One region of the Rothia sp. HMSC065B04 genome, then DNA from elsewhere that is predicted to be linked to it. Evidence: predicted binding sites of a transcription regulator. Region 1 holds the regulator's gene; the other holds the start of a gene.
What was found. Region 1 encodes HspR, which represses chaperone genes until heat shock. Its sites were predicted from a motif close to AAGTTGAGTCNNNNNGACTCAACTT; they were not measured.
Positions count from the first base shown of each region.

Region 2: the regulator HspR is predicted to act here: its motif matches at 2,940-2,964, upstream of clpB (ATP-dependent chaperone ClpB).

Region 1 is NZ_KV808408.1:787,059-791,876, reverse strand. It holds gene dnaK (molecular chaperone DnaK) at 1-1,124, shown strand, start outside; gene HMPREF2845_RS06400 (nucleotide exchange factor GrpE) at 1,127-1,705, shown strand; gene HMPREF2845_RS06395 (DnaJ domain-containing protein) at 1,991-2,983, shown strand; gene HMPREF2845_RS06390 (heat shock protein transcriptional repressor HspR) at 2,987-3,493, shown strand; gene HMPREF2845_RS06385 (RNA-guided endonuclease InsQ/TnpB family protein) at 3,668-4,818, opposite strand, start outside.
Region 2 is NZ_KV808406.1:314,445-319,262, reverse strand. It holds gene HMPREF2845_RS01420 (Sir2 family NAD-dependent protein deacetylase) at 1-100, opposite strand, end outside; gene clpB (ATP-dependent chaperone ClpB) at 278-2,887, opposite strand; gene HMPREF2845_RS01410 (NAD(P)-dependent oxidoreductase) at 3,163-3,846, shown strand; gene HMPREF2845_RS01405 (HAD family hydrolase) at 3,865-4,521, shown strand.

The sequences.
Region 1 (4,818 bases):
AGCGTCTGCAGGAGGCAGCTGAGCAGGCTAAGAAGGAGCTGTCCAGCGCTTCTAGCACCAACATCTCCCTGCAGTACCTGTCCGTGACCCCCGAAGGCCCCATCCACCTGGATGAGAAGCTGACCCGCGCAAAGTTCGAGGAACTGACCCGCGACCTGCTCGAGCGCACCAAGAAGCCCGTGCTCGACGTAATCAAGGAAGCTGGCGTGTCCATCTCCGAGATTTCTGAGGTCATCCTGGTCGGTGGCTCCACCCGTATGCCCGCTGTTGCTGAGCTCGTCAAGGAGCTCACCGGCCGCGAGCCCAACAAGGGCGTGAACCCCGACGAGGTCGTGGCAATGGGTGCAGCACTACAGGCAGGCGTGCTGAAGGGCGACCGTAAGGACGTTCTGCTGATCGACGTCACCCCCCTCTCCCTCGGTATCGAGACCAAGGGCGGCGTGATGACCAAGCTGATCGAGCGCAACACCGCAATCCCGACCAAGCGTTCCGAGACCTTCACCACCGCAGAGGACAACCAGCCCTCCGTGACCATTCAGGTCTTCCAGGGTGAGCGTGAGTTCACTCGCGACAACAAGAACCTGGGTACCTTCGAGCTGACCGGCATCGCCCCCGCACCCCGTGGCGTGCCCCAGATTGAGGTTACCTTCGACATCGACGCAAACGGCATCGTCCACGTCTCCGCAAAGGACAAGGGCACCGGTGTTGAGCAGTCCATGACCATCACCGGCGGCACCTCCCTCTCCAAGGATGACATCGACCGCATGGTCAAGGACGCAGAGGCACACGCTGAGCAGGACAAGGCACGCCGCGAGGCTGCTGACACCCGCAACGCAGCCGAGTCCGTCGCATACTCCGTCGAGAAGCTCCTGAAGGAGAACGGCGACAAGCTGCCCGAGAACGTCAAGACCGAGGTCCAGGGCGATGTCGACGAGCTGAAGAAGGCACTCGAGGGCGACGACGACGCAGCAGTGAAGTCCGCATTCGAGAAGCTGCAGGCATCCCAGTCCAAGCTGGGTGAGGCACTCTACGCAGCAGCACAGGCTGAGGCATCCGAGTCCAAGCCCGCCGCTGATGAGGACGTTGTCGACGCCGAGGTTATCGACGAAGACGAGAAGAAGTAATCATGGCTGAGCAGGAAAACACCACCCCCGACCCGCTGGAGGAGGCATTCAACGCCCCCGCAGCGGAAGGCCACCCCGAAGCTGAATCGGTCGAAAGCCCCGAAGACGCTGCGGAAGCCGTCGAGGCTGAGCTCCAGGACGCCGTAGAAGCAGAATCTGCGGATGCGGCACTCGCCGCGGAGCGCCTGGACTCCCTGCTTCGCCTGCAGGCAGAGTTCACTAACTTCAAGAACCGCACCGCTCGCGAAAAGGAGCAGCTGCGAGGCTTCGTAATCGGTGACCTGGTCGGCGCACTGTTGCCGGTGCTCGACGATATCGACGCCGCACGTAAGCACGGCGACCTGCAGGAAGGCCCCTTCGCCTCCATTGCTACCAAGCTCGAAGAGCTGCTCGGCAAGCAGGGTGTGGAGCGTTTCGGTGAAGTAGGCGACGCCTTCGACCCGAACATTCACGAAGCTGTTCTGCAGCAGCCCACCGACGAGGTGGCTGAGGATCATGTCTCCATGGTTCTGCGTTACGGCTACCGCGTGAACGACCGTGTGGTTCGTACCGCTCAGGTGGCTGTGGCTGTCGCACCGTAAGGTGGCCGGCTAAGCATTGGCTGAATAACTAACGACGGGCGGGTGCTCTCCCTGGTGGGGGAGTGCCCGCCCTGTTGTTTGCCAGGGTTATTTATCCGGGCTGTGGCGAGCTGTTGCGGCGGTCAAGAGGCTTGTAGGGGTGCTATTTTTTGGGCCCAGCCCTTTCAAAATTGAGTCAAGTAGACTAAACTTTTATATAGAGCATTAAGACAAGCACGCGGTGCCCCTGCAAGCCGTCCCGTAACCGAGGAGGGCGGCGCATCACCGCAGAAGGAGAAACACAACATGGCAAGTGAAAACTGGCTAACCGACGACTTTTATAAGGCACTGGGTGTCAGCGAAGACGCAAGCGAAAGCGACATCAAGAAGGCATACCGCAAGCTCTCCCGCAAGTACCACCCGGACCTGAACCCCGGCGACGCCGCAGCAGAGAAGAAGTTCAAGGAAATCTCGGAAGCATACGACGTGCTCTCCGATAAGAAGCAGCGCGAAGAGTACGACCAGATTCGCCGCTACGGCGCATCTGGCATGGGCGGATTCGGAGGTGGCGGCTTCGGCGGTGGCAGCTACACCGGCTACCCCGGCGCGGACGCATTCGGCGGCTTCAGCAACGGCGGCGCAGGCATCAACATTGACGACCTGCTCGGCGGCCTCTTCGGCGGTAGCGCCGGCGGTTCCCGACGCTCCGCAGGCTTCACCAGCGCCGACTTTGGCGGCATGGGCGGCGGCGGCTTCGGCAGTGCACAGCACGCAGCCCCCGAAGAGAGCAGCACCAGCACCCGCATCAGCCTCGCTCAGGCATACACCGGCGCAACCGTGACTGTGTTCCTGCCGGATGGCTCCCACACCGAGGCACGCATCCCCGCAGGCATTAAGGACGGTCAGAAGGTCCGCCTGCGCGGCAAGGGTCTGCGCGGCGGCGATCTGAAGGTCACCGTGCGCGTCTCCGATGACTCCGTGTATTCGCGCGAGGGAAACAACCTGATTATGCGCGCACCCGTCACCCTCGCCGAGGCCGTCGACGGCGCAGTGATTGAGGTGCCTCTGCCCGACGCATCCACCGTGAAGCTGCGCCTGGCACCCGGCCAGGTCGGCCGCCGACTGCGCGCTAAGGGCCGCGGCTTCAAGGCTAAGGGCGGCGACGGCGACCTGCTGGTCATCCCGGAGATTGTACTGCCCACCGAGCTGAGCGCAGAGGCGCAGGAAGCATTCGATAAGTTCGTAAAACTGGCACCGCAGGAGAACCCGCGTAAGGATCTGTTGAAGAAGGCGAAGTAAACCATGGCATCTCGAGAATCATCATCTAAGTCCCGTAGCGGCAAGCCGCTGCACAGCGTGGACCGGCCGGTTTTCGTGATTTCTGTGGCGGCTGAGCTGGCGGGCATGCACCCGCAGACCCTGCGCCAGTATGACCGCATCGGCCTGGTCCAGCCTTCGCGTGCGCCCGGTAAGGCGCGCCGCTATTCGCAGCGTGACGTTAACCGTCTGCAGCAGATTCAGCAGCTCTCGCAGGAGGGCGTCTCCCTGGAGGGTATTCGCCGTATTATTGAGCTGCAGTCCCTTGTGGAGGATCAGCAGGAGCAGATTGCGGCGCTGCAGCATCAGGTTGAGGATGCGAAGGTGAAGCTGGGCTTGGCGGAGCGCGTGTTCGCCGCCGGTACCAGTGGCGACGTGGTGCATATTGCCCGCGGTACCCGCCCGGCGCCTCGTCAGCGTTCTTCGGCTGTGGTGCTGTACCGTCAGCGTCACCAGTCGGCTACGGCGGATGATACGAAGCCGCAGCGCTAAACCGGCTAAACCCGCTACACTGGGATAAACAGCTCGGCTGTTCTAGCTCGCTTCTAGTTCATTTGAGCTGGTCAGCCGCCCATATAGACTTGTGCGTCTTTGTGTATACGCCGCGTGAGGGAGGTTGACTTCCTCCTCCTTGCGAACAAAGAGGACTCCTGCCAGCCGCATACCCTACAGGTATGCGGCTCTCGGTGGGTTAACAGCGTCAACAGCAACAGCACCCGCAAGCAGGCGTCTTACGTCCCTCTTCTGTTCGTTTAAACTCTCCGCAAGTCCTGCGGCGAGCATAATATTCACACACGCATTAGCATCTCGATCTAAGCGCATACCACACTTGGTACACGCCCATTCACGGATATTCAGCGGCTTTCTACCGCCCGGCTCACCACACACAGAACACAGCTGCGACGTGGGGGCAAACCGGTCAGCAAAGACCACCATGCGATGACGTTCATCAGCCTTCTCTTCTATCAGACGGCGTAATAAACCCCATGAGGCATCCAATACCGACTTACCTAAACGGGTACGCGACAGACCAGCCACATTCAGGTTCTCCAGGGCGATGACTTGGTTCTCGTCCACCACCTTGTTTGCTACCTGATGCGCGTAATGGCTCCTTGTATTGCGTACCTTGGCGTGAGCTTTGGCTAGGCGGATGCGTTGCTTTTCGTAGCGGTTGCTACCGCGCTTTTTACGGGAGAGCTGACGTTGAAGCGTAGCAAGACGTGCCGCTGCCTTCTTTAAAGGGCGGGGGTTCTCAAAGAACACCCGTTCACCCTCAGAATTGACAGCTACGGCCAGGCGATTCAGGCCTAGGTCAACACCGACAGCGTATGCAGAAGGCTCCGGTATCTGAATATTTTCAGCAGGCACATCCACAACAAATGAGACATAGTACTTCCCATCCGGCTCACGAATGAGTGTGACTGAGGATGGCTCAGCAGGTAGAGGGCGTGACAGCACGAACCGCACATTTCCAATTTTGGCCAAGCGCACAAAACCGACTCGATGAGTTGTTTCATGCACTATAAACCCGGAGTTCTTCGTAAACCTTGCTGACTGGCGGTGACTGCGCTTTTTAAAGCGCGGTGCATGAGCGCCGCGTTTACCTTTGCGCTGGCCAGTGACAGTAGCAAAAAAAGCCTTATAGGCTTTATCCAAGTCACGTAAGGCTTGTTGTAGGGGTACGGAGGAGACCTCACTCAGCCAGAATCGTTCCTCGGTTTTCTTTAACGCAGTCAGGCGTGCGGACAGTTCAGCGGCTGAAGGTTTAGTGCCGGTGAGCCGGTAGGTCTCTAGTGCGTGGGCTAAAGCGTCGTTGT
Region 2 (4,818 bases), on a different contig from region 1:
CTCGCTGAATGGAGCGGATCGCGGCACGGTGCACGGAGGCGATTTCTTCGCGCTGTTCACCGGCTGCGGCGAAGTTCTGTTGGTCAGTCCAGCGGTCCATTCTTCTCCTATGCTCTGTGCTCAATACTTTAATGTGCTCAATACGTTAAACGGCTGTGGGGCACCCTCCATTTCGAGGGTACCCCACAGCCTATTTCTTATGGTTTCGAACTGGCAAACTCAGCCACAGGCTAAGCCCGCCGAGCCAATCGGCTCCGTCCAGCCAGCCGGTTGAGTTTTAGTCCTCAGCCTTCTGCTCACGCTCGGAGGTCACCGACAGGCCGTCGCTGGCAACGTCCGGGTTCACGTCCACGGTCACGGTGTCGCCGTCGTGGATTGCACCGGAGAGGATGCCTCGAGCCAGGCGGTCGCCAATCTCGCGCTGTACCAGGCGGCGCAGCGGGCGGGCACCGAATGCCGGGTCGTAGCCGGTCTTACCCAGCCACTCCAGAGCGGCGGGGGTGACGTTCAGGGTGAGGCGGCGGTCCTCCAGACGCTTAGCCATGCTCTTGATCTGCAGGCCCACAATCTGGCCCAGGTTCTCAGCCGACAGGGGCTGGAACATGATGATGTCGTCCAGTCGGTTGAGGAACTCGGGGCGGAATGCCTGGTGCACAACCTCCAGCGCCTTCTCGGAGCGCTCGTCGAAGGGCAGGTCCTGGTTGACCAGGTACTGCGAACCGAGGTTCGAGGTCAGGATCAGGATGACGTTGCGGAAGTCCACGGTGCGGCCCTGGCCGTCGGTCAGGCGGCCGTCATCGAGTACCTGCAGCAGGATGTCGAAGACCTCGGGGTGTGCCTTCTCGACCTCGTCGAGCAGGACCACCGAGTAGGGGCGACGGCGTACAGCCTCGGTCAGCTGACCGCCCTCTTCGTGGCCGACGTATCCGGGAGGGGCACCGACCAGGCGGGACACGGTGTGCTTCTCGGAGTACTCGCTCATGTCGATACGCACCAGGGCACGCTCGTCATCGAACTGGAACTCAGCCAGTGCCTTAGCCAGCTCGGTCTTACCAACACCGGTCGGGCCCAGGAACAGGAAGGAACCAATCGGGCGGTTCGGGTCGGAAATACCGGCGCGGGCGCGGCGCACAGCGTCAGAGACAGCGACCACTGCGGCTTCCTGGCCGATAAGGCGGGCACCGATGCGCTTCTCCATTTCGAGCAGCTTCTCGGACTCGCCCTGCATCATGCGACCTGCGGGAATGCCGGTCCAGGAGGAGATCACCTCGGCAATATCGTCCGCGGTAACCTCTTCGGAGACCATGGACTCGCTCTTGGCGGTGTCCTCGGCGCGCTGTGCTTCTTCCAGCTCAGCCTGCTTCGCGGGAATTTCACCGTAGAGCAGGCGAGATGCCTCGGCGAGGTTACCCTCGCGCTGTGCAACCTCTGCGCGGGAGCGCAGCTCGTCAATCTCAGTCTTGAGGTCACCCACGCGGTTCAGGTTCGCCTTCTCGGCTTCCCAACGGGCGTTGAGGGAGTCGAGCTGTTCCTTCTTGTCAGCCATGTCCTTGCGCAACGCTTCCAGACGCTCCACGGATGCGGGGTCGGTTTCGCCGGCAAGTGCCAGTTCCTCCATGGTGAGGCGGTCCACGGCGCGGCGCAGCTGGTCGATTTCCTCCGGTGCGGAGTCAATTTCCATGCGCAGGCGGGATGCTGCCTCATCAATCAGGTCAATTGCCTTGTCCGGCAGCTGACGGGAGGGAATGTAGCGGTTAGACAGGGTTGCTGCGGCAACCAGCGCGGAGTCAGCAATCTGCACCTTGTGGTGTGCCTCGTAGCGTTCCTTCAGACCGCGCAGAATACCGATGGTGTCATCTACGCTGGGCTCGCCCACGTACACCTGCTGGAAGCGGCGCTCCAGGGCGGGGTCCTTCTCGATGTTCTCGCGGTACTCGTCGAGGGTGGTGGCACCGATCAGGCGCAACTCGCCTCGGGCGAGCATGGGCTTGAGCATGTTGCCTGCGTCCATGGAGCCTTCGGATGCGCCAGCACCGACAACGGTGTGAATCTCGTCGATGAAGGTCACAATCTGGCCCTCGGACTTCTTGATTTCTTCGAGGACTGCCTTCAGGCGCTCCTCGAATTCACCGCGGTACTTTGCGCCTGCAACCATGGAGCCCAGGTCCAGGCTGATGAGGGTCTTGCCGCGCAGGGATTCGGGCACGTCGCCGGAAACCATGCGCTGTGCCAGGCCTTCCACGACGGCGGTCTTACCGACGCCGGGCTCACCAATCAGAACGGGGTTGTTCTTGGTTCGGCGGGAGAGCACCTGCACGACGCGGCGAATCTCAGAGTCGCGGCCGATGACCGGGTCAAGCTTGCCTGCGCGGGCAATGGCGGTCAGGTCGGTGCCGTACTTTTCGAGAGCCTGGAAGGTGCCCTCGGGGTCGGGGGTGTCCACGGTGCGGTCTCCTCGGACGTTGGGGATGGTCTGTGCGATGAGCTCTGCGGTAGCGCCGAGCTTGTGCATTGCTTCAGCGGTGCTATCGGTTCCGCTGGCAATGCCCAGCAGAATCATTTCGGTAGAAACGTAGGTATCTCCGAATCCCTGGGCGCGGGTCTGTGCCGCCTGCAGAGCGGAGAGCGCGGCACGGCTGAGGGAGGCGTTCTGCACGGAGGCACCGGATGCCTTCGGCAGCTTCTTGATTTCAGCGGATGCCGCCTCGGAGATAGCGTCCACATCCAGGCCTGCAGCCTTGAGGACTGCTACGGCGACGCCTTCGCGCTGGTCCATGAGGGCCTTGAGGATGTGTGCGGTTTCAATAGTGGGGTTGCCGGCGGTTTGAGCATTAGTATTTGCCGCCGAGATGACTTCTTGACTCTTGGTGGTGAACTTGTTGTCCATGATGTTCCTTTCGCATTTCGAGGGGCTTATCCTATGCGCCCCTGCATTACATAACTTGAGTCTACTCCACTCAATTATGTTTCGCAAGCCTCCTGCAAAAAAATTTTCATATTTTTCACCCCACCTCACCCCACCTCACACCCCTGACCCCCAAACAAAAGCCCCGGACAAAAGCCCCAGTCAAAACCGCATTGTTATACTGACCGGACTGGGTACTTGCGAGGCTGGGTGCTTGCGGGCTCCCACAACAATCACAGTCACGAATGGGGACCCACATGAAAATACTGGTTCTAGGTGCAACCGGCCGCACCGGCTACCTCTTCACCCGCAAAGTACTAGAACAGGGGCACACCGTCACCGCCTATGTGCGCAACCCCCATAAGGCGCGAACACTACTGGGAACCCACCCGAACCTCACGATTACCCCCGGCATTCTAGATGATGCCGAGCGACTCGCCGCAGTATCCTCCGGACAGGACGTCATGGTGAGCATCCTGGGGCAGAAAGCCACGGTGCGAGAATTTCTCTCCTCCACGTTCATGCAGGAGCGCCTGCCTCTCATCATGGAGGCGGTCACGGGCGCAGGCGTGAAGCACTGCGTTCTGATGAGCGCCTACGGTGTGGGCGATACGGTACGGACCGCATCCCTCCCCATGCGCCTGGTGTGCAAGGTCATCATGCGCGGCATTTTTACCGACAAGGTTAAGGCGGACGCCCTGGTTGTCGAATATCAGCCGTATATTTCGCGTGCTCATCCGGGCAGGCTGACCGACAAGCCCGGTAAGGGCGGGGTGAAGGTGTTTGATATGGCGAGCGTCGAGCGAACTCCGGGCATTCCGACGATTGCCCGTGAAGACGTTGCCGATGCGCTGCTCACTATCGCCAAGAACCCCCAGAACGCGGGTACGGATTTTTTGGTGACGATTGGGGACGCCGTGCTACGCTCGCCCCAGAAATAAACCGGTAGGCTTAATGACATGACGACTACGAACACCTTCCCCGCCGCCATTCTCTTCGACCACGACGGAACCCTCGTCGATACCGAACCCGTATGGGCTGCCGCAAAGGTTGCTCTCACCGCAGAATTTGGCGGCACCTGGACCGAGCAGGACACCCTCGACTGCCTGGGCCTATCCATGCAGTTCACCCTGGATCGCCTGCGCGAGCGCGGCGTAAACCTGCCAGACGAGGAGATTAACGATCGACTGGTGGCGAAGGTGCACGAAACCCTGGCGCAGCAGCCGGTCGAATTCCTGCCCGGCATTGAGCGCTTCCTCTCGGAGGTTCGCGACGCGCAGATTCCGGCGGCAGTCGTCACGAATGCGACCACTTCCGTGGCTCGCCGCACCGCGGATGCGGCACCCGAGGGCACGTTCTCGGTGGTTATTGGCAATGATGAGACCACCCACCCCAAGCCGAACCCGCAGCCCTATCTTTTGGCGGCGGAGCGTCTGGGTGTTGATCCGACTCAGTGCGTGGCTCTTGAGGACTCCCCGTCGGGCGTGCGCAGTGCGACCGCGGCGGGTATGCGTGTCATTGTTGTGCCGGGCGAGCTGGAGGTTCCGGCGGAGCTGGGCACCGTGCGCCTCAAGCATGAGGAGCTGACCTTGGAGGCGGTTCGCGCGCTGGCGTAGCCACCCGATTCACACGCGGGAAGCTCTGCAGAAAGGCTGGAAGCCCTGCAGAAAACTGAATACGCTTCACCATAAAGGGTGGGATGCGCGATATGAGATACCGCGCGTCCCACCCTTTGTGCGCGCCTGAGCGGTGAGCCACGCAGGCATTTGGGGCAGGCAAGCTTGGGCAGGAGCTTTTAAGTGCAGTGTGACACATAGATGACAATTTATTACGAATTACTCAAAATAACCTTGACAGCGGTTTCTTAAAATGATTTACTCATAATAACGATTCGGCGGGGCAACAGATCCCAC